2 regions of the Streptomyces sp. NBC_01465 genome follow, and region 1 is predicted to be linked to the other one. Evidence: riboswitches for the same ligand, from Rfam matches in the RefSeq annotation. Region 1 holds a riboswitch; the other holds the start of a gene.
The links. A riboswitch is a leader RNA that binds a small molecule or an ion and turns the genes downstream of it on or off. The one in region 1 is predicted to bind glycine.
Positions count from the first base shown of each region.

Region 1 (14,489 bases):
TCTCCGACGCCCTCAGCACCATGTCCGCCAAGCCGGACTTCGAGATCTGGCTGCCGGACTCCCAGCTGTGGGTGCAGCGCGCCCAGGCGACGGGCAAGAGCGTCCCGATCACTGCGTCCGGCAATGTCGCCGCGTCACCGGTCACACTGGGCATGGTGCCCTCGGCCGCCAAGTCACTGGGCTGGCCGCGGAAGACGTACACCTGGGCGGAACTGGCCGGAGCCTCCATGCAGTCGGACAAGATCCACCTGGGTGCGGCCGACCCGGCCCGCAGCGCCACCGGTCTGCTCGCCCTCAGCAGCATCAGCCGCTCCGCGGGTACGGGCCCGGACAGCGGGACCCAGGTCGCAGCGGCCGCGAAGGTGCTCTCCCAGCGAATATCCGACGGCGACAGCCAGGTCCTGGACACGCTCGCCCGCGACGACTCGGCCGCGGAGAAGGGCAATCCGCGCCGCAATCAGGCCCTGATCGTCTCCGAGCAGTCGGCCTTCGCCCACAACACCGCGTCCGCCGCCGAAAAGCTCGACCTGTTCTACCCCAAGGACGGCGCGCCGCAGCTGGACTACCCGTACACCCTGGTCGACGAGGCCGCCCACACCACGGACCAGAGCCGTGCGGCCCTGCGCTTCATGACGCTGCTGGGCGAGGACTCGGCCCGGCACACCATCGAGAAGTACGGTTTCAGAACCCCCGACCAGCCCGTCAGCAACACCACTGTGAAGTCCGCGGGCGGCCTCCCGCCGCAGCCGTACACCAAGGAACCGCCCGAGCCGCTGACCGACCAGGAGCTCGAAGAGACGCTCGGCATGTGGACGATCACGGTCCAGAGCGCCCGGCTGACCACGGTGGTCGACGCGTCCGGCTCCATGGCCACACTGGTACCGGGCAGCAGCTCCCAGACGCGCATGGACGTCACCAAGGCCTCGCTCCTGCAGGCCCTCGCCCAGTTCACACCGGAGGACGAGATCGGCCTGTGGGACTTCGCCACCCGGCTCGACGGGGACCGCGACTACCGCAAGCGCGTGGAGACGGTCCGCCTCGGCGATCCGGTGAAGGGCGGCGGCACCCAGCGCGACCGCCTCTCCGCCGCGTTCTCGGCTCTTGAGCCGGTGCCGGGCGGTGCGACAGGTCTGTACGACACGACACTCGCCGCCTTCAAGGACGCGCAAGCGACGTATGTGAGCGGCAAGTTCAATGCGGTGGTCGTTCTCACCGACGGTGTCAACGAGGACAAGAACGGCATCTCGCGGTCCGCTCTGATCGCCAAGCTCAAGCAGCTCAACGACATCCACCGCCCCGTCCCGCTGATCATGATCGCGGTCGGTCCCGACACCGACAAGACGGAGGTCGAGCAGGTCGCCGAGGCCACCGGCGGCGCCGGCTACCAGGTCAACGACCCGGCGGACATCCATGCCGTACTCCTCAAGGCGGTGATCGCGGCCGCCAGCGCCAAGGCGTCATGACCGCCCCGGGAACCCCACCGGCCAGGTGTGCACCGGCTCGCCCCGGTGCATCAGCTCGGCGTAGCGCCGGGTGGTGGCGGCCAGCGCGGCCTCCCGCTCCAGGCCGGCCTCCAGTGCACGGTGGTACGTGTCGACCTGCCAGGACGCGCCGTTGACCCGCCGCCTGCACCGCTCCTCGATCACCCCCAGGTAGTGGTCGCGGTCGGCCGGCTCGATGCCCCAGGCATCGAGGCCGGCGGCCGCCAGGGGCAGCAGTTCATCGCGTACGAGCTTCACCGCGGGCACCTTCGTGATGCCGCCGGTCCGCCCCGGGCGCACCCACTCCAGCTCGGCGTCGATCCCGTACCGGCAGGCGGCGTCGAAGTTGCGGTCGGCCGCCTCGAAGGGCATCCGGCGCCACACCGGCCGCGCGTCCTCGGCCAGGGCCCGCACCAGGCCGTAGTAGAAGGCGGCGTTGGCCATGACATCGGTGACGGTGGGGCCGGCGGGCAGCACCCGGTTCTCCACGCGCAGATGCGGGACGCCGTCGGCGATCCCGTACACCGGCCGGTTCCAGCGGTAGACCGTCCCGTTGTGCAGCACGAGCTCCTGCAGCTTCGGTATGCCACCGTCGTCGAGCACCCGCAGCGGCTCCTCCTCGTCGCAGATCGGCAGCAGCGGCGGGAAGTACCTGAGGTTCTCCTCGAAGAGGTCCTTGACCGAGTCGATCCAGCGCTCCCCGAACCAGGTCCGCGGCCGTACGCCCTGGGCCTGCAGCTCGGGCGGGCGGACGTCGGTGGCCTGCTGGAAGAGCGGCGGCCTCGATTCGCGCCACAGCTCGCGGCCGAAGAGGAACGGCGAGTTGGCACCGACCGCCACCTGCACCGGAGCGATGGCCTGTGCGGCGTTCCACACATCGGCGAAGCGGCCCGGGGTGACCTGGAGGTGCAACTGCACGGAGGTGCAGGCCGCTTCCGGGGTGATCGACCCGGAGGTGCAGGTCAGCCGCTCGACGCCCTGTATGTCGAGTACGAAGTCCTCGCCGCGTTCCGCCACCATCTGGTCGTTGAGCAGCATGTAGCGGTCCACGTCGGAGAGGTTCGCGGAGACCAGATCACGCTGGGCCAGCGTCGGCAGAATTCCGATCATGACGATCCCGGCGTCGACCTCGTTCGCTTTGCGGTGGGCGTACGCAAGACCGGTGCGCAGCTCCTCCGCGAGTTGATCGAATACCCGGCCGCCGAGCCGGTGCGGGACAATATTCACTTCCAGATTGAACATTCCGAGTTCGGTCTGGAAATCACGGCTCGCGATGCGCTCCAGAACCTCGGCATTCATCATCCGGGGCATCCCGTCGCCACCGGCCAGATTCAGCTCGATCTCCAGCCCCATCAGATTCTTGGGCCGGTCGAACCGCCTCTCCTCCAGCAGCCTCTCCAGCCCCTCCAGGCACTGCTGCAGCTTTCTCCGGTACCTCTGCCGATCGGACAGCTCGAAGCCGCCTGCCACGACCTTCTCCCCCATCGAAGCGTCCCTCCTCGAGTGGGCGGCCTGCGGCAACAGCCGCTCGCGTCACGGTCGATAATGCCCAGGCTGACTGATCCATAACGCCCCGCGGACGACCCGTCGGCGAGTAGCCTTGCCCTGGCACATTCCATCGGCATGACGCATGCCGCAGTTACCGGCCGTACCGGCGTGGTGAAAAACGCCGACGCTTTTCGGCCGACCGCTCGAGCAGCCTCTTCCGAGGCCAGGGTGGTGCACCGTTGCCAAATAGGGTAAATGCCCACCGAATTCGGGCCGAATACCGACTTGCCCGCAATACCGGCGACAGCTAGACGAAACATCGTGTGAACACGTGTCGTATAAACTCCGCGAACGAGCCTGAGAGTTGGCGCCCCGGCCCACGCACCCGGCCCCCCTCCGGCCCCGCAAGCTGACATCGCCGTCCGCACCGCCCATGCGTCACCGTGTCTCCGAAAAGTGAGAGGCGACTCATCATGCCGCTGCATGTCCCCCCGGCTCCCGCGCCCGCCCTGCGCAGTGTCCTCGTAGCACTCGGCTCCCCCACCGCCGTACGCGAGGCCCGCACCCCTGCCCTCCGCTCCGCCACCGGTCCCCTGACCCCCGAACTCCCCCTCCCGGTCCACGTACTGGACCGGATCGTGCCGGGCAGCCGGCCACCCCGCACCCGCCTGACCGGCTGGCGTTTCCTGATCCGCAGCGGCGACCGTGCCGTGGCGGCGGCGGAGACGACCCTCACGCCGGACGGCTGGACCTTCTCCCACTTCTTCGAGGGCCCCTACATCGCCTCCACGGAGCACGCCCTGCGCCAGGCCGAGGCGATGAAGACGCACTTCCAGCCGCGCCTGCTGTCCATCCCCGAGCTCTACATGCTGGCGCTCTGGCTGCACGGCGACTGCGAGGCCGACCCCGCGGACTCCATGCCCGCCCCCACCGACCTCCTGGTGCCGCTCGCTCCCGCGCCGCCCGGCATCGCCGCCCACCGCCCGCGCCGGGTCGCCGACCTGCTGCCCGTGATGACGCTGCGCCTGACGCCACCGCTCCTGACCACCCGCGTCTGATCCACCGACCGCCCCATCCGGACTAGCCCGTACCGGCCACCCCGAACCACCCGAAGGGACAGTGCAGTTGAGCTGAACCGTCCGCACGGGTGATGCGTCATGGAGTAGTAGGAAGTGCTGCCGCGAAATCCCTGCGGATTGACGTCCGTGGGGCAACACTGGGAACGGACCGATGAAACCGGGGGGCGGCCATGAACACGAGTTCGAGCCGCAGGACAGTCAGCGCACTCACTACGACACAGCGAAAGAACGCATCCATGTGCCAGCACGAGCCACCCTGCCCGACAGCCGCCTCCGCCGACCGGGAGGCCGCGCTCCTCGTGGCACACCACCCGGAGCAGGGCTGGAGCCTGCTGTGCAACGGCGTCCTCCTCTTCGAGGACACCGGCGAGCTGCTGCCGGACGGACGGATCATCGCACCGCACCGTCCCCTGGGCGTGGGACAGGTGGTGGCCGCCGCCTAGCGGCGCAGGTACGACGAAGGGGCCGGCCCGGGTGACATCCCCGGAACCGGCCCCTCTTGTGTCTGTCAGTTGTCGTACTCGTCCAGCGGCGGGCAGGAGCAGACGAGGTTACGGTCCCCGAAAGCCCCGTCGATCCGGCGCACCGGCGGCCAGTACTTGTCCGCGGCCGAGACTCCGGCCGGGAAGACCGCCTCTTCGCGGCTGTACGGGTGGTCCCATGCGCCACCGAGTGCGCTCGCGGTGTGCGGGGCGTTGCTCAGCGGGTTGTCGTCCACCGGCCACTCGCCCGACGCCACCCGCTCGATCTCGCCGCGGATCGCGATCATCGTGTCGCAGAACCGGTCGAGCTCGTGGAGGTTCTCGCTCTCGGTGGGCTCGATCATCAGCGTCCCGGCCACCGGGAACGACATCGTCGGCGCGTGGAAGCCGTAGTCGATCAGACGCTTGGCGATGTCGTCGATGCTGACGCCTGTCGCCTTCGACAGCGGCCGCATGTCGACGATGCACTCGTGCGCGACCAGCCCGTTGGGGCCGGTGTAGAGCACCGGGTAGTGCGGCTCGAGCCGCTTGGCGATGTAGTTGGCCGCGAGCACCGCGACCTGCGTCGCACGCTTCAGTCCCTCGCCGCCCATGAGGCGTACGTACGCCCACGAGATCGGCAGGATCCCCGCGGAGCCCCACGGAGCGGCCGAGATCGGCCCGACGCCCGTCTCGGGGCCCGCGGTCGGCTGGAGCGGGTGGTTGGGCAGGTACGGCGCCAGGTGTGCGCGCACACCGACCGGACCGACGCCCGGGCCGCCGCCGCCGTGCGGGATGCAGAAGGTCTTGTGCAGGTTCAGGTGCGAGACGTCGCCGCCGAACTTGCCCGGCTTGGCCAGACCGACCAGCGCGTTGAGGTTGGCGCCGTCGACGTAGACCTGGCCGCCCGCCTCGTGCACCTCGGCGCAGATGTCGGCGACGTGCGCCTCGAAGACGCCGTGGGTGGACGGGTAGGTGATCATGAGCACCGACAGCTCGTCGCGGTACTGCTCGATCTTGGCGCGCAGGTCCGCGACGTCGACCTCGCCGTCGTCCGCGGTCTTCACCACGACGACCTTCATGCCGGCCATCACGGCGCTGGCCGCGTTCGTGCCGTGCGCGGAGGAAGGGATGAGGCAGACGGTGCGCTGCAGGTCGCCGTTGGCCCGGTGGTACGCACGGACGGCCAGGAGCCCCGCGAGCTCGCCCTGCGAACCGGCGTTGGGCTGCAGGGAGACCTTGTCGTACCCGGTGACCTCGGCGAGCCGGTCCTCCAGCTCATGGATGAGCGTCAGGTACCCGGCGGCCTGGTCGACCGGCGCGAACGGGTGCATCGCCCCGAACTCGGGCCAGGTGACCGGCTCCATCTCGGTGGTCGCGTTCAGCTTCATGGTGCAGGAGCCGAGCGGGATCATGCCCCGGTCCAGCGCGTAGTCGCGGTCGGCGAGCTTGCGCAGGTAGCGGAGCATCGCGGTCTCGGAGCGGTGCTGGTGGAACACCGGGTGGGTGAGCACCTCGTCGTCGCGCAGCAGCGCACCGGGCAGTGCGTCGTCGGTCTGCGCGTCGAGCGCCTCGACATCGCCCTCGGCCCCGAAAGCGGCCCAGACGGCGGCCAGTTGGACGCGTGTGGTGGTCTCGTCGCAGGCGACGGAGACATGGTCGGCGTCGACCTGGTGGAGGTTGACGCCCCGCTCACGGGCGGCGGCGACGACCTCGGCGGCCCGCCCCTGGGCCCGTACGGTCAGGGTGTCGAAGTAGCTGCCGTGCACGACCTCGACGCCCGAGGCCCGCAGCCCCTCGGCCAGGATCGCGGCGTAACGGTGGGTGCGCCGGGCAATGTCCCGCAGACCGTCGGGGCCGTGGTAGACGGCGTACATGCCGGCCATGACGGCGAGCAGCACCTGGGCGGTGCAGATGTTGCTGGTGGCCTTCTCCCGGCGGATGTGCTGCTCGCGGGTCTGCAGGGCCAGCCGGTACGCCTTGTTGCCGTCGGCGTCGACGGAGACCCCGACCAGCCGGCCCGGCAGGCTGCGCGCGAACTTCTCGCGTACGGCCATGAACCCGGCGTGCGGACCACCGAAGCCCATCGGCACCCCGAACCGCTGGGTGGTGCCCACCGCGATGTCCGCACCGAGCTCGCCGGGCGAGGTGAGCAGCGTCAGCGCCAGCAGATCGGCGGCGACGGTGACGATCGCGCCGAGCTCGTGGGCCTGCTCGATGACGGGCTTGAGGTCCCGTACGCGACCGGAGGCGCCCGGGTACTGCAGCAGCACTCCGAAGACACCGCGCTCGGCGACCTCGGCGGGGATGCCCTCGCTCAGGTCGGCGACGACGACCTCGACACCGGTCGGCTCGGCGCGCGTCTCGATGACGGCGACGGTCTGCGGAAGTGTGTCGGAGTCGATCAGGAAGACCCCGTTCTTGACCTTGCCCACCCGCCGCGCGAGCGACATGGCCTCGGCGGCCGCGGTGCCCTCGTCGAGCAGCGAGGCACCCGAGGTGGGCAGACCGGTCAGATCGGCAACGACGGTCTGGAAGTTGAGCAGCGCCTCGAGACGGCCCTGAGAGATCTCCGGCTGGTAGGGCGTGTACGCCGTGTACCAGGCCGGGTTCTCCATGACGTTGCGCAGGATCACCGGCGGCGTGAAGGTGCCGTAGTAACCGAGCCCGATCATCGGCGAAAGGACCTGGTTGCGGTCGGCGAGGACACGCAGCTCGGCGAGGACCTCGGCCTCGGTCCGCGCGTCGGGAAGCTGCAGCGCCCCGGCGCTCTTGATCACCTCGGGCACCGCGGCGGCGGTCAGCTCGTCCAGGGAGCCGTAGCCGACCTGGGCGAGCATCTTGGCCTGCGCCCCGGCATCGGGCCCGATGTGGCGCTGCTCGAAGGGGATGCCACGCTCCAGCTGGGAGAGCGGAATGCGGTTGGCGGTCATGGCGGAGGCCTCCTGGTCGACGCGACCTGCGAGGGGCACCACGGCGCGGGTGCCCGAACGGCCTCCCCCTCTGTCATCTCAACCTGAGAGTTTCACCGGCCCGCACAAGGCGCACCGGCTTTCACCGTCGGTGAGGGAGAGCTCCGGAACGTGCCCGCCCGACGCCCGCCCTGCTTTCCAGAGTGACCTCGTCCACGCGGTACGTGTGCCTGAGAGATTCCGGGGAGGATTTGCTCCTTCGGCGCCCCCGGACGATCTCCGTCGGAGGACTCTCCCGCGCGGGGTCAGCAGCCGTGCGCCAGCCTACCAGCGCACCGGACCACCAGGTCTTCGAGTGGACGGCATCCCAGATCTGCACTTTTGTAGTGTTTACAGAGCAGTTGCGACCAGTTGGAGGGACCGTGCAGACCGACATCGATCCGCGCAGCCTGATCGGCCGCAAGGCATTCGACCGCAATGGCACCAAGATCGGCACGGTCGACGAGGTGTACCTCGACGACGCCACCGGCGTCCCGGAGTGGGCAGCCGTCCGCACCGGCCTCTTCAGCAGGGACGCCTTCGTCCCCCTGGAGCCGAGCGAACTCGTCGACGACACCCTTCGAGTTCCCTTCGAGCGATCCTTGATCAAAGATGCCCCGGACTTCGGGGTGGGTCGCCATCTCTCCCCCGAGCAGGAGCTCCAGCTCTACCACCACTACGGACTCGACGTCTCGGCCCCCGCCTCTGCCCCGGACCGCGACTTCGGCCGGCTCGCGGGCGACAACGACTGACCGTCCCCAGCCCCGTCCGCATCCCCGGTCCGTACGAGCGGCAACGGCTGCGACAGCTCGAGCCCGGGATCGTCCACCCGGAACGTCCGCACCCGCCCCGGCACCACCGACCAGGGTTCCTCGAACCGGACCGTGACCCGCCCCACCCCGCTCCCCTGGACCCACCCCGCTCCGAATTCGGCATGGTGTACGTCATGACCCGCCGGCCAGCGCCGCTCGGCCGGCGGCACGCTCTCCTCCTCCACCGGCGCCGCTCCGTCCTCCCGCGGCGCCACCTCCTCCGCGTCCTCCTCCAGCGCGGCCCGCTCGGTGGCGGCCTGCGCGAAGAGATCCTCCTGGGTGTAGTCGGCCAGACCCGTGACACCCACGCCGAGGAGCCGCACACCGCCCGTGGTGTCCACCGACTCCAGCAGCCGCCCTGCGGCCTCCCGCACCACCGCGGGGTCGTCGGTGGGCCCGCGCAGCGTCTCGGACCGGGTCAGCGTCGAGAAGTCGTACCGCCGCACCTTGAGCACAACGGTCCTCCCCGACCTCCCGGCGCCCCGCAGCCGCTCCACACACCGCACGGCGAGCCGGTCCACCTCAGTCCTGACCCGCACCCGGTCGTGCAGATCCACATCGAAGGTGTCCTCGACCGACACCGATTTGGTGTCCCGCTCGGCCACCACGGGCCGCTCGTCGTGCCCGACGGCCATCCGGTACAGCGAGGCGCCGTGCGACTTCCCCAGCAGCCGTACGAGCTCGTCCTCGCCCGCCGTGGCGAGATCGGAGACGATCGCCATCCCTGCCCGCCGCAGATGGTCCTCGGTGGCGGGCCCCACGCCGGGAAGCGTCCGTACGGTCATCGGCGCAAGCAGCTCACGCTCGGTCCCGGGCTCGATCAGCACGAGCCCGTCCGGCTTGGCCTGCTCAGACGCGATCTTGGCCAGCATCTTGGACCCGGCGAGCCCCACCGATCCGGTGAGGCCGGTGACCGCCAGAATGTCCTTCCGCAGCTGCTCACCGACCGCCCGCGCGGACCCCGAGTCGTCGGCGGCCCCGCCGGCCTCCAGATCCACGAAGGCCTCGTCCAGGCTGAGCGGCTCTATCAGCGGCGACAACTGCGCCAGCAGCTCCATGACCTGGTTGCTCACGTCGCGATACAACGAGAACCGCGGCACCAGATAGGCGGCGTTGGGACAGAGCCGCCGCGCCTGCGCCATGGGCATCGCCGACCCCACCCCGAAGCGCCGCGCCTCGTACGAAGCGGTGGAGACCACCCCGCGCGGCCCCAGCCCGCCCACCACCACCGGTTTCCCGCGCAGACTCGGCTTCGCCGCCTGCTCTGCGGCGGCGAAGAAGGCATCCATGTCCAGATGCAGGATGGTGGGCGCGGCTCTCACATCACCGATGCTGCCCTACGCCACTGACAATCGGCCGCCGGCGGCGCCCCGGCCGCTCAGACGGCGCGGTTGCGCCGCCTGGCCAGCTCGTCGGAGGGGTTGTGCCCGACCAGCGTCTCGCCGGTGTCGACCCGCTCCCCGTGCAGCTGGGAGAGCGCGCTCTCCACGTCCCGCCACACCACGCCCACAGCGATGCCGAAGACCCCCTGGCCGCCCTGGAGCAGATTGACGACCTCGTCGGGCGAGGTGCACTCGTACACCGTCGCGCCGTCGCTCATCAACGTCATCCGCTCGAGATCGACAAAACCACGGTCCCGCAGATGCTGGACCGTGGTGCGGATGTTCTGCAGTGCGACCCCCGTGTCGAGGAATCGCTTCACGATCTTCAGAACGACGACATCCCTGAAGCTGTAGAGCCGCTGGGTGCCCGACCCGTACGCGGGCCGAACGCTCGGCTCCACGAGGCCCGTGCGCGCCCAGTAGTCGAGCTGCCGATAGGTGATGCCCGCCGCCGCACAAGCGGTCGGCCCCCGGTATCCGACCGTGTCGGCCACATGTTCGACCGCTCCGCCGTGATGCGGATACGGCCCGCCCGCCGCCGTACCGTCAACGCTGCTGCTCACGACGACCTCCGTCCTTGACCTGCCTTCTCGACGGTAGGCAGTCACCCGGGGTGCGTCAACGATCGCCACACTCGGCACGCCGAGTGATAATCACCCTGAGAGTGGTTTCCCGTGCCCCTCTTCGGGGAAAGGCTACTCGAATGTGCTGACGGGACCCTGCCGGAACGTCACTGGCTGTTGGTCCCGAAGTCCTCGGGCGAGATCTGGTCGAGGAACTCGCGGAACTTCTCCACCTCGTCCTCCTGCTCGTCGGGGATCGCGATTCCCGCGTCGTCGAGCACCCCGTCACTGCCGTAGATCGGCGTGCCGGTGCGCAGCGCGAGCGCTATGGCGTCGGACGGCCGCGCACTCACCTCGACCCCACTGGCGAAGACCAGCTCCGCATAGAAGACACCGTCACGCAGATCCGTGATGCGGACCTCGGTGAGTTCCTGGCCGACCGCTTCCAGGACATCCTTGAAGAGGTCGTGCGTCAGCGGCCTCGCGGGCGCCATCCCCTGCTGTGCGAAGGCGATCGCGGTCGCCTCCCCCGGTCCGATCCAGATGGGGAGGTACCGATCGCCTCCCACTTCACGCAGGAGAACGATCGGCTGGTTGGAGGGCATTTCCACCCGGACACCCACAACGTCGAGCTCGTTCACACAGCAACCCTAGGACGTGCCCGGCACCTTTGGGTAGTCGGGCTCCCCCATACTCAGCTCAACCGGACGCCGAGAGCCGTCTGCACCAGTGCCGCATGGAGCCGGACGGACAGCGTGGCGAGCTCCCTGGCAGTCGTCTCGGCATGCGCTCTGGTCTGCGGATTGCGGTGACGGCGCAGTGGTGCGACCACCTGCTCCACCAGCCCGGCCTCACGGTCGGCCGCCGCCTTCATGGCGCGCAGATGACGGGGCTCGAGGCCGAATCGCCCCAGATCCGCCACAAGTCGCGCCACATTCACGGCCTCCGCGTCATAGCCACCCTCGGCCACGGGCTCGATGAGGCCGTACGACTCCCACTCGTCGAGCTCCTCCTCGCTGACCTCGGCAGCGGCGAGAAGCACGTCCCGCCCGATACGGGCAGCCGTGGCACGCTCCGCCTCGGGACCCTCCTGCACGGCGTCCGGGGAGGGCAGTTGAACCTGCTCGCCGCGTTCCAGCGCATCGAGGTGGTCGCGGATGACCCGCAGCGGCAGATAGTGGTCCCGCTGCATCCGCAGCACCTGGGCAAGCCGCTCCACGTCGCCCACGCTGAACTTGCGGTAGCCCGACGGAGTGCGCTGCGGTTCGACGAGTCCCTCGGCCTCCAGGAAGCGGATCTTGGAGATCGTCACTTCGGGGAACTCTTCGCGCAGTATGTTCAGGACGGTTCCGATACTCACCGGACGGCCGCCCGCAGGGGCGGTGCCGTCACCGGCACCGCCCGTCGTTGAGTGCAGCATGGACCTTCCCTGGGGGGTCACACGCCCCGCTGGCTCGCGTAGAAGACCAGCCGGTACTTGCCAATCTGGACCTCGTCACCATTCGCCAGTGCAACGGAATCGATGCGCTCGCGATTCACATAGGTGCCGTTGAGGCTGCCCACGTCCGCGACAGTGAAGCCGCCGTCGGCGCTGCGCCGGAACTCCACGTGGCGGCGCGACACCGTGACGTCGTCGAGGAAGATGTCGCTCTGCGGATGACGGCCGGCCGTGGTCAGCTCGCCGTCGAGCAGGAAGCGGCTGCCCGAGTTCGGTCCACGGCGGACCACCAGGAGCGCCGAACCGAGCGGAAGGGCGTCGACCGCGGCCTGGGCCTCGGGCGACAGCGACGGAGTGGCGGTCTGGCCGGTCGCCTCCGCCTCGTAGGCCTCCAGCCCCGAGATGGAGATGGTCGACGTCGTTTCCGAAGGCCGCTCGGGCACCGCCCCCGCCCGCAGCGGAGCGCCACAGTTGGAGCAGAACCGACTGGCCTCGGCGTTCCGATGCCCGCACCTCGTACAAACCGGCATGGACGAATCCTCCTGCGATGGGTCCCCGAAACCTATGCGGCCTTGACCGGCAGGGTCAACAGACGGCGCGCCCGGAATGTCGCCGCCGGTACCGGCCACCTCATCGCGGAAGAGCGGGCGTTCCCCTGCCTGCTCCTCACCCTGGCCATGCCGCGGGGCACGGTGCCGGGCGGTGGCGTTGCCACTGTCCTCGCGTGCGCTCTTGCCGAACAACTTCGCAAACAACTTCACGGGCGATTCCCCTTGACCGAAACAGACCCGCCCGTGGGGCAGGACGAACCCTGAACGAACACACCTGCCGAACCTGACATCCACACAACGTGCGTATCCACCCGACAGTTTCCACCACGCACCCTGTTTGGGGTGCGGCGACCCCCCGCAACCTCATGCCCTGGTCCCACGGCCCCCATGCACCCCCGTCTCACTGCGATGACGACTGAGCGTAGTCAGGCCGCTTCGCCGGTCGCAAGGCGTCCACGACGATCTTCTCAACTCGTGTCACCGTGGCGGTGGCCTGCTCTTTCTCCAGAGTCTGCACGACACCGCCCGGGATGTTGAGCGCCGGCTCCAGATCCTCCGGCTTCCCGATCACCTTGAAGGTGTACGGCGCGCTGATCTTCTGACTGTCCACCCGGATGCCGTCGTCGTCCGAGAAGTAGGTGTCCCCCACCACCCTGACGTCATTGATCTGGATGGCCTCCGCGCCTGCCGCACGCAACTCCTGGATGGTGTCGAGCAGCATGTCGGCCTGCACCGCCTTGTGCGGGTCCTGGATCGTCAGAGTGATCCCGGGGCCTTGTGCCGCCACCGTCCCCGCCAGGATGCCGAGCTGGCGCGCCTTCTCCTGCGTCTGCTTCCGCGCCTCTTCCGCCTGGTCCGAGCTGCTCTCCAGCTCGGTCCGCTGACCCTCGAGGCGCTGCTTCTCGTCCTCGAGCCGCTGGGTCCTGTTGTCGAGTTCGTCGAGGATGCGCACCAGGTCCTCCTGGCGGGCACCTCGCAGCGCACTGTTGTCGCTCGTGGAACGGACCTGAATGGCGAGTCCGAGACCGAGTACGAACAGCAGGACAGCGACGATGAGTTGTGCACGCGTGAGCCGCGGCGGCCACAGCCCCGCGGCCAGCCGCTGCCGGCCCGTCTGCTGAACCGGTTCGGTCCGCTCTTCTTCGGTCCGTCCCTCTTCGGGAAGCTCTTCGTTGCTCATCGGCCTCAAGCCCGGAAGACGTGCCGGCGGATGGCCGCGGCGTTCGAGAAGATCCTGATGCCCAGCACGACCACGACGCCCGTGGACAGCTGCGCGCCGACGCCCAGCTTGTCGCCCAGGAACACGATCAGCGCCGCGACCACGACGTTCGAGAGGAAGGAGACGACGAAGACCTTGTCGACGAAGATGCCGTCGAGCATGGCCCTCAGGCCCCCGAACACCGCGTCCAGCGCGGCCACGACCGCGATCGGCAGATAGGGCTCGACCACCGCCGGCACCTCGGGCCGGACAAACAGTCCGACCACGACTCCCACCACGAGGCCCAGTACGGCGATCACGATGTGCCCTTCCCTGTGTTGGCCGACGCGGCGGCCGCTGGCTGTGCTGTACGTACGATCAGGCTCGGGGCGGCAGGCAGCCGCACCTCGTCCTGGTCGGAAATGCTGCTGCGGATCGAGTAGTTCTCCTGCAGCACGTGCAGGTACTGTCCGTCGGCACTGTCCTGGAACGCGGTGCTCAGCCGCTTCCCGTCCCCCACCGCGAGCACCGTGTAGGGCGGCACGAGCGGCCTGTTGTCCACCAGTATGGCGTCGCCCGCCGCCCGGATCGCCGAGAGCGCCGTCAGACGCTGCCCGTTGATGGCGATCGCCTCGGCACCGGACTGCCACAGACCGTTGACGACCCGCTGCATGTCCCTGTCCCGTACGCGGCCGGTGTCGGAGAAGCCGGTGCTCTCGCGCGGTCCGCCGCCGCCCTGGTCGGTGTCCTTCGCGTCGTCCACGACAAGCTTCACACCCGGCCCGTGCACCTCCGTGGCGCCGGAGAGCAGGGCCACCAGTTCGCCCTGGTCCCCGCCGTGCTGTTCAAGGGCCTTGCGCTGGCGCTCGCTCACCTCGTCCCGGAGAGCGTCCACCTTCTCCTGCGCCTTGTCGGCCGCCGAGGTCTCCGACTCGACCCGGTCGATGAGCTCCTGGCGTTCCTTTGCCACTACCGGGGCGGTGACCCGGGCCTGTGCCGCGCCCACGGTGACGACCGCTGCGGCAAGTACCAGTCCGGCGGCAAGTCCCAGCTTTGCGCGCAGAGTTCGGGGCATCCCCGCACGG
Region 1 covers NZ_CP109467.1:748,155-762,643, forward strand. Annotated here, with positions in the region: gene OG707_RS03280 (substrate-binding and VWA domain-containing protein) at 1-1,463, shown strand, start outside; gene OG707_RS03285 (glutamate-cysteine ligase family protein) at 1,458-2,966, opposite strand; gene OG707_RS03290 (hypothetical protein) at 3,443-4,027, shown strand; gene OG707_RS03295 (DUF5999 family protein) at 4,285-4,491, shown strand; gene gcvP (aminomethyl-transferring glycine dehydrogenase) at 4,557-7,442, opposite strand; glycine riboswitch at 7,630-7,729, opposite strand; gene OG707_RS03305 (PRC-barrel domain-containing protein) at 7,844-8,212, shown strand; gene OG707_RS03310 (DNA polymerase IV) at 8,137-9,594, opposite strand; gene OG707_RS03315 (MerR family transcriptional regulator) at 9,651-10,217, opposite strand; gene OG707_RS03320 (bifunctional nuclease family protein) at 10,385-10,858, opposite strand; gene ftsR (transcriptional regulator FtsR) at 10,912-11,637, opposite strand; gene OG707_RS03330 (FHA domain-containing protein) at 11,655-12,416, opposite strand; gene OG707_RS03335 (DUF881 domain-containing protein) at 12,607-13,386, opposite strand; gene OG707_RS03340 (small basic family protein) at 13,392-13,724, opposite strand; gene OG707_RS03345 (DUF881 domain-containing protein) at 13,721-14,489, opposite strand, start outside.

Region 2 (14,489 bases), 5.2 Mb from region 1:
CTCCATGGCGTGTGCGAGGGGGTCGCCCTCGGCGCGCAGCTGGCGGGCCGAGTGGGCCGCGCGGCGGCGGACCTTGAGGCCGCCGGGGAGGATGCCCTCGCGGGACATGCCGCGCGAGACGCAGGCCTGCATGGCGCGCCAGATGTCGAGGAGGCCCGAGCGGATCTCGTCCTCGGTACGCCATGCCTTCTCGTTCTCCAGCATCAGCCCGGCGATGGACAGGCCGGTCTCCTGCGTGAGGCGCAGCAGCTCGTCGCCGCTGCGGAAGGGGTACTTCAGGACCGTGTCGTCGAGGACGATCTTCTTCTCGCCGACAGCGTCCTCGTCGACGACGAAGCCGCCGCCCACCGAGTAGTACGTCTTCTCCAGGACCGGGGCGCCGTCGATGTCGTACGCGAAGACCGTCATCCCGTTGGCGTGGTACGGCAGCGCCTTGCGGCGGTGCAGGATCAGGTCCTCGTCGAAGTCGAAGCCGATCTCGTGCATGCCGAGGAGGTTGATCCGGCCGGACTGCTTGATCTGCTCGACCCGCTCGTCGGCGTGCTCCACGTCGACCGTGCGGGGCGACTCGCCCTCCAGGCCGAGCAGGACCGCCTTGGGGGTGCCGTGCCCGTGACCGGTCGCGCCCAGCGAGCCGTACAGCTCGGCGCGTATCGCGGTGGTGTGGGCCAGCAGGCCCTCGTTCTTGAGGCGGCGGGCGAACATCCGGGCCGCACGCATGGGGCCGACCGTGTGGGAGCTGGACGGGCCGATGCCGATCGAGAACAGGTCGAAGACCGAGATGGCCACGAGAGGACTCCTATAGGGGTTGGTAGACGCCGTTGTCTGCCGGGTGGTGCAGAGGGACGTGCCTGGTGGCGTGCCACGGGGCACCTCGCTCACACAACCAGTGTGCGGGGTGCCCCGTGGATTCGTACTGGAACGCCAGGTGAAAGCGTACGGAACTACTTCAGGCCGGGGTAAAGCGGGTGCTTGTCGGCCAGGGCCTTGACCCGTCCCGCCAGGGCGTCCTTGTCGAACGACGGCTTCAGGGTCTCGGCGATGATGTCCGCGACCTCCGTGAAGTCCTCGACGTCGAAGCCGCGGGTGGCGAGCGCCGGCGTACCGATGCGCAGACCCGAGGTGGTCATCGGGGGGCGGGGGTCGTTCGGGACCGCGTTGCGGTTGACCGTGATGCCGACCTCGTGGAGACGGTCCTCGGCCTGCTGGCCGTCGAGCTCGGAGTTGCGCAGGTCCACCAGGACCAGGTGCACGTCCGTGCCGCCGGACAGGACCGAGACACCGTGCTCGGTGACGTCGGCCGCGACCAGGCGCTCGGCCAGGATGCGGGCGCCGTCCAGGGTGCGCTGCTGGCGCTCCTTGAACTCCTCGGTCGCCGCGACCTTGAAGGAGACCGCCTTGGCCGCGATCACGTGCTCCAGCGGGCCGCCCTGGAAACCGGGGAAGACCGCGGAGTTCAGCTTCTTCGCGAAGTCCTTGTTGCGGGCCAGGATGATGCCGCCGCGCGGACCGCCGAGGGTCTTGTGCGTGGTGGAGGTGACGACGTCGGCGTACGGGACCGGGTTCGGGTGCAGACCCGCGGCCACCAGACCGGCGAAGTGCGCCATGTCGACCCACAGCAGGGCGCCGACCTCGTCCGCGATCCGGCGGAACTCGGCGAAGTCCAGCTGGCGCGGGTACGCCGACCAGCCCGCGATGATCACCTTGGGGCTGTTCTCCTTGGCGAGGCGCTCGACCTCGGCCATGTCGACCAGGCCGCCCTCGTCCACGTGGTACGCGACCACGTTGAACTGCTTGCCGGAGAAGTTGAGGCGCATGCCGTGCGTCAGGTGACCGCCGTGCGCCAGGTCCAGGCCCAGGATCGTGTCGCCGGGCTGGGCGATGGCGAAGAGCGCGGCCTGGTTGGCGGAGGCGCCCGAGTGCGGCTGGACGTTGGCGTACTCGGCGCCGAAGAGGTCCTTCACACGGTCGATGGCGATCTGCTCGGCCACGTCGACGTGCTCGCAGCCGCCGTAGTAGCGGCGGCCCGGGTAGCCCTCGGCGTACTTGTTGGTGAGGACGGAGCCCTGGGCCTCCATGACGGCCACCGGAGCGAAGTTCTCCGAGGCGATCATCTCCAGCGTGGACTGCTGGCGGTTCAGCTCGGCGTCGACGGCGGCGGCGACGTCCGGGTCGAGCTCGTGGAGGGAGGAGTTCATAAGCGACATGAAGGATTCAGTCCCTAAGACCTAGTTGCCGGCGGTGAGTGCGTCGTACTCGTCGGCGGAGAGCAGGTCGTCCGGCTCGCCCGTGACACGTACCTTGAACAGCCAACCGCCCTCGAACGGGGCGGAGTTCACCAGCGACGGGTCGTCGACGACGTCCTGGTTCGACTCGGTGACCTCGCCGGTCACCGGGGCGTACAGGTCGCTGACCGACTTGGTCGACTCCAGCTCGCCGCAGGTCTCGCCCGCGGTCACCGTGTCACCGACCTCGGGGAGCTGGGCGTAGACGACGTCACCGAGCGCGTTGGCCGCGAACTCCGTGATGCCGACCGTCGCGACGCCGTCCTCGGCGACCGCGAGCCACTCGTGCTCCTTGCTGTACCGCAGCTGCTGGGGGTTGCTCATGACCTGATTCTCCTGGATGCGGGGGAGTGCTGATGAACGGTGGTCTTACGGACTGGAATGGTCTGGGTCACTTCTGGCGCTTGTAGAACGGCAGGGCGACGACCTCGTACGGCTCATGCGTACCGCGGATGTCCACGCCCACGCCCGTCGTGCCCGGCTCGGCGTGTGCCGCGTCCACGTACGCGATCGCGATCGGCTTGCCCAGCGTGGGCGAGGGGGCGCCGGAGGTGACCTCGCCGATGACCTGGCCGTCCGCGACCACGGAGAAGCCGGCGCGCGGGACGCGGCGGCCCTCGGCGATCAGGCCGACCAGCTTGCGCGGCGGGTTGGTCGCGGCGCGCTCGGCGGCGGCCTCCAGGGACGTACGACCGACGAAGTCGCACTCCTTCTCGAACTTGACGACCCGGCCGAGACCCGCGTCGAACGGGGTCAGCGCGGTGGTCAGCTCGTGTCCGTACAGTGGCATGCCCGCTTCGAGGCGGAGGGTGTCGCGGCAGGAGAGCCCGGCCGGGACCAGACCGACGTCCTTGCCGGCCTCGGTCAGCGCCTGCCAGAGCTGCTCGGCGTCGGCGGGGGCCACGAAGAGCTCGAAGCCGTCCTCGCCGGTGTAGCCGGTGCGGGCGATGAGCGCGGGGACACCGGCGACCGTGCCGGGCAGGCCCGCGTAGTACTTCAGCCCGTCGAGGTCGGCGTCCGTGACGGACTTCAGGATGCCGGGGGACTCGGGGCCCTGGACGGCGATGAGGGCGTAGGCGTCACGGTCGTCCCGTACGACGGCGTCGAAGCCCGCGGCCCGCTCGGTGATCGCGTCGAGGACGATCTGCGCGTTGCCCGCGTTGGCGACGACCATGTACTCGGTCCCGCCCAGGCGGTAGACGATCAGGTCGTCCAGGATCCCGCCGTCCTCCTGGCAGATCATGGTGTAGCGGGCGCGGCCGAGGCCGACGGTCCCGATGTTGCCGACCAGCGCGTAGTTCAGAAGGTCCACGGCCTGCGGTCCCGTGACCGTGATCTCGCCCATGTGCGACAGGTCGAAGAGCCCGGCGCGCGTACGCACCGCGTTGTGCTCGTCGCGCTCGCTGGCGTACCGCAGGGGCATGTCCCAGCCCGCGAAGTCGGTCATGGTCGCTCCGAGGCTGCGGTGCAGGGCGTCGAGGGCGGTGAGGCGGGGGGTGGTGCTCATCGTTAAGGCTCCCAGGGCATGGCTGGCGAGGACGATTCCTCCCCATCTGTCATCGGAACCTGAGAGGTTCGCCGCGAGCCCGGACTTCCGGACACCCGGCTTGCACCTTGGGTGGAGCCGCCGCACAAGGGCGGCTCGCTTTTCAGATCTGCCTCGTCGCGCGCGGTACGGGGCCTGAGAGATTACAAGGGAGGGACTTGCTCCTTCGGCGCCCCGGTCGGCTGGACCGGGGACTCTCCCGCGCGGATTCGAACGGCCTGTATGGAGTTGGCGCGGACATCATCGCACGGCCGCGAGGGGCGCCACATCGCATGTGTCGCATTACTGTTTCTTTACTCTTCTGCGGGGCAGGGGGAGGGGACGCGGAAACGTGACAGGGGGAGTGGCCATGACGGTGTACGGACAGGGCTTGTACGAGGTGGGGGCGGGAGCCGTGCCCGCCCCGCGCGGAGCCCCCGCCGAGGAGGCGCTCGTCCGCCGCCCGCGCGGTCTGGAGTTCACCGAGGGGGACCTGGTCGTCGTCTCCGGACTGCCCGGCAGCGGGAAGTCGACACTGATCCGCCGCACGGTGCGGGCCGCCCGCCGGATCGACTCGCAGGACGTACGGGAACGCTGGGAGCGCCGGATGCCGGGCTTCCTCGCGTACGCGGGCTACCGCCCCCTCGTGCGCGCCGCCCACTACGGCGGGCTGTGGCGGGCGCTGCGCTCGGGCCGGAGCGTCGTCGTCCACGACTGCGGGACACAGCGCTGGGTGCGGAGGTGGCTGGCCCGCACGGCCCGGCGACGAGGGCGCGCCCTGCATCTGCTGCTGCTCGACGTCCCGCCGGAGGTGGCCCTGTCCGGGCAGGCGGAGCGGGGGCGCACGGTCTCCGCGTACGCCTTCGGACGGCACCGCAAGGCGGTGGACCGGCTCCTCGCGGAGGCCGAGGCGGGGAGACTGCCGGCCGGCTGCGGGTCGGCGGTGCTGCTCGACCGGGAGGCGGCGGGGGAACTGGAGGAGATCAGCTTCGGCGGTCCCGGGGGCTGAGCGCCCCCGGGACCGGCCGGGTCACCAGAGCTTCGGGAAGCCGGGGATCGCGGTCGAGGGGATGGGCAGGCCGGGGATTGCAGCGGCCGGGGCGGCCGGGACAGAGGGCAGCCACGGGACGGAGGGCAGCGCGGGCAGGCCGGGGACGGCCGGGAGCTTCGGCAGCTCGGGGAGCTTGGGGAGCATGCCCGTGACATCCGGGACCTTGGGCAGCTCGGGCAGACCGAGAAGCTTCGGCAGCAGCTTGTCCCAGGAGAGCAGGTCGCCGAGCTGCTTGAGGACGGCCTCGATGTTGACGCCGAGCAGCACGTTGACCGCTTGCGAGGAGACCTCGAGGAGCGCGGAGGTGGCGACCTTCCAGTCGCCCTTGTCCGTGGCGTTCAGGAGCGCTTCGACCGAGGCCTTCAGCAGGTCCTTCGCATGGGCCAGGGTCGGCGAGGGCGTGGGGGGAACCTTGGTGGGTTTGACCGCCTCCGCAGCCGTGTCGGCCGCCGCAGGGTCGGGGGTCGGCGGCTCCGGGTCGGCCAGGACGCGGTCCAGCGCGGTCCGTACGGTGGCGCGGTCCTGTGCGTCGGCGGTACCGGCGGTGGTGCGCGAGGTCAGCTCGTTGACGGCGGCGTAGAGCGCACGCACGTCCTGGTACGTCCGCAGGGCGGCGACCGAGTCGGCACCGACGGCGGGAGCCGTCCGGCTGACGGGGGCGGCGGCGAGCGCGGGCGTGACCGCACCGGTGATCAGCACGGCGCCGAGCGACGAGGCGGTGACCACCGCGGCGGTGAGTCGGTTGACCCTCATATTCGGGGAGTCCTTTCGTACGCGGAAAACATCAGAGCCCCGGAACCGCCGGGACAGCGGGAGCTTCGGGAACGGCAGGCACGGCGGGGAGCGCGGGGGAGGCCGGGAGGCCCGGGACCGTGGGGACTCCGGGGACGGCCGGGAGGCCCGGGATCGCCGCGGGCGCCGCCGGGAGTGCGGGCAGACCGGGGATCGCCGGTACGGCCGGGACCGCGGGGAGGCCCGGGAGCGTCGGCAGGCCGGGGAGTTTCGGGAGGGAGTCCAGGAACTTCTGCCAGCCCGCCGCGCTCAGCAGATCGTTCGACAGCTTCGGGATCGCCTGCAGCGCGGTCGAGACCCGCAGCCAGTCCCCGCCCGCCGCGGCCTTGATCAGCGCGTCGACCTCGTCCCTCAGCGCGGTTTCCGCCACGCTCGCCGGGCCGGTGTCCTTCTTCGCGGGCGCACTGTCGGGGTCCGGACCCAGGACGACGTCGACCTTGGCGTTCACCTCCGCCAGCGCGTCCTCGTCGATCGTGCCCGAGGCGGACTTCTCCATCAGCTCGTCGATGGCGTCCAGCAGCGGCCCGATGTCCGCGGGGCGGGCGGGCGCCTGTGCCGTACGCACCGAAGGGGCGGCCGCGGCCGCCGGGGCAGCCACCGCACCGCCGAAGGCCAGCGCACCGCACAGGGAGGCGGCGAGAGTGAGGGCGACGGGCGTGTGCGGGGCCATGAAGGGGTCCTTCCGGAAGGGCTGCGCGGCGGCGCCTGTATCTGCCACCCTCAGATCGACAGCCACGCTCCGCAACCAGTCGGATGCGCTCCGTGTCCATATGGGTGGAGGCTCGGCCGGCCGGGTGGCGGCGGAGTTAATCTCGGGCGCACACAGCGCACAGCACTCGCAGAAGGAGAGGGATCCGTCGGTGGACATGGGATGGCCGGGCAACGAGCTCGAAGAGGTGCTGGGCGCCTCGGTCGGCAATCCGGCGGCCGGCGGACGGCTGATCGAGGTCCTGGGACGCAGCCCGGTCTGGATTCCGCTGCCCAACGGCGGCAGCCACGAGAGCCGCTCCCTGGACCTGCCGACGCTGGAGATCGAGGGGGCGCCGTACGTCCCGGTCTACAGCTCGGAGGCGCAGTACCTCGACTGCGTCGGTACCCATCTCTCCTTCACGATCGCGCCCTCCGTCGAGTTCGCCCGCGGACTGCCCCCGCAGCTGGGCGTCGTGGTGAATCCGGGCGGCGCGGTCACCCTGCCCCTGCCGCCGCTCGCCGTGGCCGAGCTCTGCCGGGCGGGCCGTACGCCGCTGGACGGTCCCTCCAGCGGCGGTCGCGTCCGCCTCTTCGAGCCGGACTGGCAGGAGGAGCCGGTCGACTTCCTCGCCGCCGCGGCGGCGGAGTTCGACCAGACCGGGGTGGTGCGCACCGCGCGCAGGGCGCTCGCGTCCATCGAGGGCGGCGACCCCGTCCTGTTCATCGGTGTCGAGTTCTCGTCCTGGGACGGCGCGGGCCGCGGCGCGCCCATGGACGCACTGGGCCGGGCGCTCGGCCGGTCCGAACCGGCGTGGCCGGTCAATCTGGTCCTGCTGGACGTGGCACAGGATCCGGTGGGCGACTGGATGCTGGAGAAGGTCAGGCCGTTTTATGTCAGGGACGCCGCCTAAGCTGGTTGGATGACCGCGGGCCGGTGAGCTGGTGGCCGGAAACGGGTGGACGGCAAGAAGACGAGGGGCGGGACCCAAGTGAGTGCGTCGGGCACGGCGGCGGCCGGACAGGTCGAGCACATGCTGCGCCAGGTGACCCCCGGGCGCTATGACGCGTACGAGGCCCTGCTGCACGCGCTCGCCGAGAGCCGGGTCTGGATGCTGCTCTGGCACGGCCAGGCGGGGGCGCCCGACGCGCAGTACGGGAACATGGAGGTCGAGGGGCTCGGCTACGCGCCCTGTGTGACCTCCGCCCAGGAGCTCTCCGCGAGCGGCTGGAACCGTGCGTACGAGGCGGTCGGCGGCCGCGACATCGCCCGCGCCCTCTTCCCCGACCGCTGGGGCATCTGGCTGAACCCGCACGCCCCCGGCGGCGGCGTCGGCATCCCCTGGACCGATCTGCGCCGGATCGCCACCGGTCTCGACCGGATGCCGGCCGGACCGCTGCGGATCTCCGAACCCGCCCTGGACATTCCGCAGTTCTACGCCCTTCTCGCCCAGAACGCCCACCGCACCTCCGCGGTCCGCGCCCTGCGCCGCGCCTGGGTGCAGCCCTCGCTCGGTGCCGCGTACCTGGCGATCGGTCTCGATCTCTATGACACGAGTCAGCAGTCCGTCGACGCCGTGCGCGCGATGATGCAGCAGTCCGTCGCGGCCGTCCCCGACGGACTGCCCGTTTCGACCGTCGCACTGTCCGACGAGTACGACCCGGTCGGCATGTGGCTGCGCGCCAACTCCCGTCCGTTCTACGACCGCGAGGCGCACGCGGCGCCCGTCGCGGCCCCCGGTTACGGCTACCCGCCGGTCCACGGCCAGTAGGTCAATTCGCCAGCTGTTGGCCTCTGTTGGGGCACACGTCCGTTCTGGGCGAAGTGTGCTGACTTGGTTCGCTGGGCCGGTCGCGACGTCCGGATAACGGAACGCTTCTGGCCGCATCACGGTTGCGCAAACATTCCCCGTCAGGTCTGGCGGGTGATCGCCGGTGCGTTGAAGACTCCCCGCTAACGCTTGGCGTCGTTCAGTTGAGCGACGTTCGCGTCACACGCCACAGGGGCAATTCTCTTCACGCCGGCAAGGCAAGCACCACTTGATGCACGACAGTCGCCACAGCGACGGGTACGGGCCGGTCACCACCGGCCGGGAGGGGTCAGAGGCACTGTGACCGCACCGATCGAGACCACCGGTTCGGCTGCCAACGCGCAGCCGGAGGCAGTACTCACGGGAGTCAAACAGAGCCAGATCGAGGGACGTTCGCTCAGTCGGATCGCCTGGACGCGCTTCAAGCGCGACAAGATGGCGGTGGCCGGCGGCGTTGTCGTGATCCTGCTCGTCCTGCTCGCGGCTCTGTCCAAGCCGATTCAGTGGATCTTCGGTCTGGATCCCAACAAGTTCCACCAGGATCTGGTCGACCCGGCTCTCCTCGCACCCAAGGGTGACTGGGGCGGGATGAGTTGGGCCCATCCGCTGGGAGTCGACCCGCAGTACGGGCGCGACATCATGACCCGCATCATCGAGGGGTCCTGGGTCTCGCTGCTGGTCGCGGGCGGCGCCACGCTGCTCGCCGTCGTCATCGGAGTGTTCTTCGGTGTCGTCTCCGGCTACTACGGCGGCTGGGTCGACTCCATCATCAGCCGGACCATGGACACGTTCCTGGCTTTCCCGCTCCTCCTCTTTGCGATTTCGATTGCTGCCACCCTGCAGGACGGCGCGTTCGGTCTGACCGGACTGCCGCTCCGGATCAGCGTGTTGATCTTTGTCATCGGGTTCTTCAGCTGGCCCTACATGGGCAGGATCGTGCGGGCGCAGACGCTCACGCTGCGGAATCGTGAGTTCGTCGAAGCGGCCAAGAGCCTCGGCGCGCGCGGCCCGTTCATTCTCTTCCGCGAACTGCTGCCGAACCTGGTGGCACCCATTCTCGTCTACTCGACGCTGATGATTCCGACCAACATCATTTTCGAGGCGGGCCTCAGCTATCTCGGCGTCGGTATCGCGCCGCCGCAGGCTTCCTGGGGACAGATGCTCAGCAACGCGAGCGACATCTACACGGCGGATCCGCAGTACATGATCGTGCCGGGCCTGGCCATTTTCATCACGGTCCTGGCGTTCAACCTGCTGGGCGACGGGTTGCGCGATGCGCTCGACCCCCGCAGCAAGTAACCATCTCTAGAGGGGGCTTTCCTCAGGTGAAGACAAGAAAAGTGACAGCTGTGCTCGGCGCAGTTGTGGCGCTCGCGCTGGGGGCATCCGCGTGCAGCAGCTCCGACAACGACAAGGGCGGCGGCGGCAGCAAGGGTGGCACGTCCGCTGCTGACGCTGCGCTGACCTCGATCGTGAACACGAGCGACAAGAAGGGCGGCACGCTCTCCCTGGCGTTGTCCGACGAGCCCGACTCGCTCGACCCGGGCAACAACTACTACGGCTGGGTGCAGAACTTCTCCCGCCTGTACGCCCGTTCGCTCACCTCGTTCAAGCCCGCTGCGGGCAAGGACGGCCTCACGGTGGTTCCTGACCTGGCCGAGGGTCTGGGCACGCCCAGCGACGGTGCCAAGACGTGGACGTACCACCTGCGCAAGGGCCTCAAGTTCGACGACGGCACTCCGATCACCTCGAAGGACGTCAAGTACGCCGTCGAGCGTTCGAACTTCGCCCCCGAGGCGCTGTCCAACGGTCCGACGTACTTCAAGGCGCACCTCATCGGTGGCGACAAGTACAAGGGTCCGTACAAGGACAAGAGCCCCGGCGGTCTCGCGTCCATCGAGACGCCGGACGACACCACGATCGTCTTCAAGCTGAAGGACGCCTTCGCGGACTTCGACTACCTGGCGACGTTCAACCAGACCGCGCCGGTGCCCGCCGCCAAGGACAAGGGTGCCGACTACGTCAAGAACATCGTCTCCTCGGGCCCGTACAAGTTCCAGTCGTACGAGGAGGGCAAGGGCGCGACCCTCGTCCGCAACCCGAACTGGGACCCGAAGACGGACCCGATCCGCAAGGCCCTTCCGGAGAAGGTCACCATCCGGTTCAAGGTCAAGCAGGAGACGATCGACAACGACCTGATCGCCGACAACCTGACCACCGACGCCTCGGGCACCGGTGTGGCGCCGGCGACCCAGCCGAAGGTGCTGACGACCCCGAAGCTGAAGAAGGCGACCGACAACTCGTTCGCGGGGGCCACTTCGTACATCGGTCTCAACCTGAACGTCGCGCCCTTCGACAACATCCACTGCCGCAAGGCCGTGCAGTGGGGCATCGACAAGGCGTCGATCCAGGCAGCCCAGGGCGGTGACCCGAAGGGTGCCGTCGCCTCGACGCTGCTCCCGCCGACCGTCAGTGGTTACAGCAAGTTCGACCTGTACGCGACCCCCGGCAGCAAGGGCGACGCCGCCAAGGCGAAGGCCGAGCTGAAGGAGTGCGGCCAGCCGAACGGCTTCACCACCAACATCTCGGCCCGTTCCGACCGTCCCGCCGAGATGGCGATGGTCACCGCGGTCCAGGCGTCGCTGAAGACGATCGGCATCACCGCGAACATCAAGACGTTCCCGGGCGGCAAGTACTTCCAGAACTTCGCCGGTAACCCGAGCTACGTCCACTCGCACAAGCTCGGCATGATCATGACCGCGTGGGGCGCCGACTGGCCGACCGGCTTCGGCTTCCTGGACCAGATCATCAACGGTTCGGCCATCAAGCCGTCCGGTGGCAACAACGTCCAGGAACTGAACGACCCGGCGATCAACAAGGCGCTCAACGAGGCCATCGCCAACACCGACACCGCCGCGCGCACCAAGGCGTGGGGCGACATCGACAAGATGGTCGCCGAGAACGCCTCGGCCGTTCCGCTGATCTACCGCAAGAACCTGCTTCTGCGGTCGGCCTCCGCGACGAACGTCACCATCACGCAGGCCTACCTCGGCATGTACGACTACACGCTGATGGGCTCCACCAAGTAAGTCCGGGCCCGGCCCCCGCTTAGTTCGAAAGGCAGGTGAAGGCATCGGTGTCCGCCGGGACGGGCGCTCCCCACAAGGGAGTTGCCCGCCCGGCGGCGCCGGCGCCGGAATGCTGTGGCTGCGTACATCATCCGACGCGTCTTCGGCGCGGTGCTTCTGCTGCTGATCGTGAGCGCAGTCACCTTCGCGATCTTCTTCCTGGTTCCCCGGCTCGCCGGGCAGACGATGGACTCCCTGGCCGCCCAGTACGTGGGCAAGGACGCCAACAAGGAATCCATCGCCGCGGTGAAGGAGAACCTGGGCTTCAACCATCCGCTGTACGTCCAGTACTGGCACTTCGTCAAGCAGATCTTCGTCGGCGCCGACTACAAGTTCGGCCCCGACGCCTCGCACTGCTCGGTGCCGTGCTTCGGCTACTCCTTCAAGAGCCACGTCGAGGTCTGGCCCGCGATCTCCTCGCGCATCCCCGTGACCTTCTCGCTGGCGATCGGTGCAGCCGTGATCTGGCTGGTCTCCGGTGTCGCGACCGGCGTGCTCTCCGCACTCCGCAAGGGCTCGCTCCTCGACCGCCTCTTCATGGGTGTCGCCCTCGCCGGCGTCTCCCTCCCGATCTTCTTCACCGGCATGCTGGCGCTGGGCGTCTTCACCGTCCAGTGGCCCATCTGGGAATCCATCCAGTACGTCCCCTTCGCCGACAACCCCGGTGAATGGGCCTGGAACCTGCTGATCCCCTGGTGCTCGCTGGCCTTCCTGTACTCCGCGCTCTATGCCCGGCTCACCCGGGCCGGGATGCTGGAGACCATGGGGGAGGACTACATCCGCACCGCCCGCGCCAAGGGCCTGCGGGAGAGCAAGGTCATCGCGAAGCACGGTCTGCGGGCCGCGCTGACCCCGATCGTCACCATCTTCGGCATGGACTTCGGTCTGCTGATCGGCGGTGCGGTCATCACCGAGACGGTCTTCTCCTTCCCGGGTCTCGGCCAGTACGCCATCCAGGGCGTGCAGCAGAACGATCTGCCGATCGTCATGGGCGTGACGCTGATCGCCGCATTCTTCATTGTCATCTGCAACTTGCTGGTGGACCTGGTGTACGCCGCCATCGACCCCAGGGTGAGGTACTCGTGAGCGAGGTTTCCAAGGACACGGCGGCCGCATCGCCGGCTGCATCCGCGGCGCTGGGCGAGCCCGTGCACGCCCAGCGCGGTGGCACCGAGGATGCCTTTCTCTCCGTACGGGATCTGCGCATCCACTTCAGCACCGACGACGGCCTGGTCAAGTCCGTCGACGGCGTCAGCTTCGACGTCAAGGCCGGTGAAACCCTCGGCATCGTGGGCGAGTCCGGTTCCGGAAAGTCGGTCACCTCGCTGGGGGTGATGGGCCTGCACCGTACGGCGCACGCCCAGATCTCCGGTGAAGTCTGGCTGGACGGCGAGGAGTTGATCGGGGCCGACCCCGAACACGTACGGCGGCTGCGTGGCCAGAAGATGGCCATGATCTTCCAGGACCCGCTCTCGGCGATGCACCCGTACTTCTCGGTGGGCGCCCAGATCATCGAGGCCTACCGGGTGCACCACAAGGTCACCAAGAAGGTCGCCCGGGCCCGGGCCGTCGAGATGCTCGACCGTGTGGGCATCCCCGAGCCGAACAAGCGCGTCAACGCGTATCCGCACGAGTTCTCCGGCGGTATGCGTCAGCGCGCGATGATCGCGATGGCGCTGGTCAACAACCCCAAGCTGCTGATCGCCGACGAGCCGACGACCGCCCTGGACGTGACCGTCCAGGCGCAGATCCTCGACCTGATCCGGGATCTGCAGAAGGAGTTCGGCTCCGCGGTCATCATGATCACGCACGACCTCGGGGTCGTCGCCGAGATGGCCGACAACCTCCTGGTGATGTACGGCGGCCGGTGCATCGAGCGCGGAAGCGCCGAGCAGGTCTTCTACGAGCCCCGGCACCCCTACACCTGGGGGCTGCTGACATCGATGCCGCGCATCGACAAGGAGGAGACCGACCGGCTCATCCCGGTCAAGGGCTCCCCGCCCAGCCTCATCAACATCCCGAGCGGCTGCGCCTTCAACCCGCGCTGCCCGTACGCGGACGTTCCCAAGGGCGGCATCACCCGCACCACGCGCCCGGAGCTGCAACTGGTCGGCGACGGTCACTTCTCGGCCTGTCACATGTCGCAGGAGGAGCGGACCCGGATCTGGACCGAAGAGATTGCGCCGAAGCTATGAGCGAGAAGGCCGTGAGCAACAAAGACACCGCCGGCACGGCGATCCCGGAACAGGCGAGCTCCTCGCCCGAGCCGCTGCTCAGAGTCGACAACCTGGTCAAGCACTTCCCGATCAAGAAGGGGCTGCTCGGCCGGCAGACCAGCGCGGTCAGGGCGGTCGACGGCATCTCCTTCGACGTGCGCCCGGGGGAGACCCTGGGTGTGGTGGGGGAGTCGGGCTGCGGCAAGTCGACGATGGGCCGGCTGATCACGCGGCTGATCGAACCGACCGGCGGCAAGGTCGAGTTCGAGGGCCGGGACATCACGCACATCTCCATGGGGCAGATGCGCCCGATGCGCCGTGACGTCCAGATGATCTTCCAGGACCCGTACTCCTCGCTGAACCCCCGGCACACCATCGGCACGATCGTCTCGGCGCCGTTCCGGCTGCAGGGCGTCGAGCCCGAGGGCGGGGTCAAGAAGGAGGTCCAGAGCCTCCTGGAACTGGTGGGCCTGAGCCCCGAGCACTACAACCGCTATCCGCACGAGTTCTCCGGCGGCCAGCGCCAGCGCATCGGCATCGCCCGTGCGCTCGCGCTCAAGCCGAAGCTGGTCGTCGCCGACGAGCCGGTCTCCGCGCTCGACGTGTCGATCCAGGCCCAGGTGGTCAACCTGCTGGACGACCTCCAGGACGAGCTCGGGCTGACGTACGTGATCATCGCGCACGACCTCTCGGTCATCCGCCATGTCTCGGACCGCATCGCGGTGATGTACCTCGGCAAGATCGTCGAGCTGGCGGACCGCAAGACGCTCTACGCGGCGCCGATGCACCCGTACACCAAGGCGCTCATGTCGGCCGTGCCGGTGCCCGATCCGCGCCGTCGCGGGGTCAAGAGCGAGCGCATCCTGCTCAAGGGTGACGTTCCCTCGCCGATCTCGCCGCCGAGCGGCTGCCGCTTCCACACGCGGTGCTGGAAGGCGACCGAGGTCTGCAAGACCAAGGAGCCGGAGCTGATCGCGCTCAAGCCGGGCCAGCA
Region 2 covers NZ_CP109467.1:5,973,415-5,987,903, forward strand. Annotated here, with positions in the region: gene OG707_RS28225 (L-serine ammonia-lyase) at 1-789, opposite strand, end outside; gene glyA (serine hydroxymethyltransferase) at 945-2,207, opposite strand; gene gcvH (glycine cleavage system protein GcvH) at 2,229-2,609, opposite strand; gene gcvT (glycine cleavage system aminomethyltransferase GcvT) at 2,677-3,792, opposite strand; glycine riboswitch at 3,946-4,043, opposite strand; gene OG707_RS28245 (AAA family ATPase) at 4,181-4,819, shown strand; gene OG707_RS28250 (hypothetical protein) at 4,841-5,614, opposite strand; gene OG707_RS28255 (hypothetical protein) at 5,646-6,323, opposite strand; gene OG707_RS28260 (enhanced serine sensitivity protein SseB) at 6,520-7,254, shown strand; gene OG707_RS28265 (enhanced serine sensitivity protein SseB C-terminal domain-containing protein) at 7,333-8,112, shown strand; gene OG707_RS28270 (ABC transporter permease) at 8,452-9,450, shown strand; gene OG707_RS28275 (ABC transporter substrate-binding protein) at 9,477-11,240, shown strand; gene OG707_RS28280 (ABC transporter permease) at 11,355-12,365, shown strand; gene OG707_RS28285 (ABC transporter ATP-binding protein) at 12,362-13,474, shown strand; gene OG707_RS28290 (ABC transporter ATP-binding protein) at 13,471-14,489, shown strand, end outside.
Region 2: it holds a riboswitch for glycine, as region 1 does, so the genes downstream of both, gcvT (glycine cleavage system aminomethyltransferase GcvT) here and gcvP (aminomethyl-transferring glycine dehydrogenase) in region 1, are expected to answer to the same signal.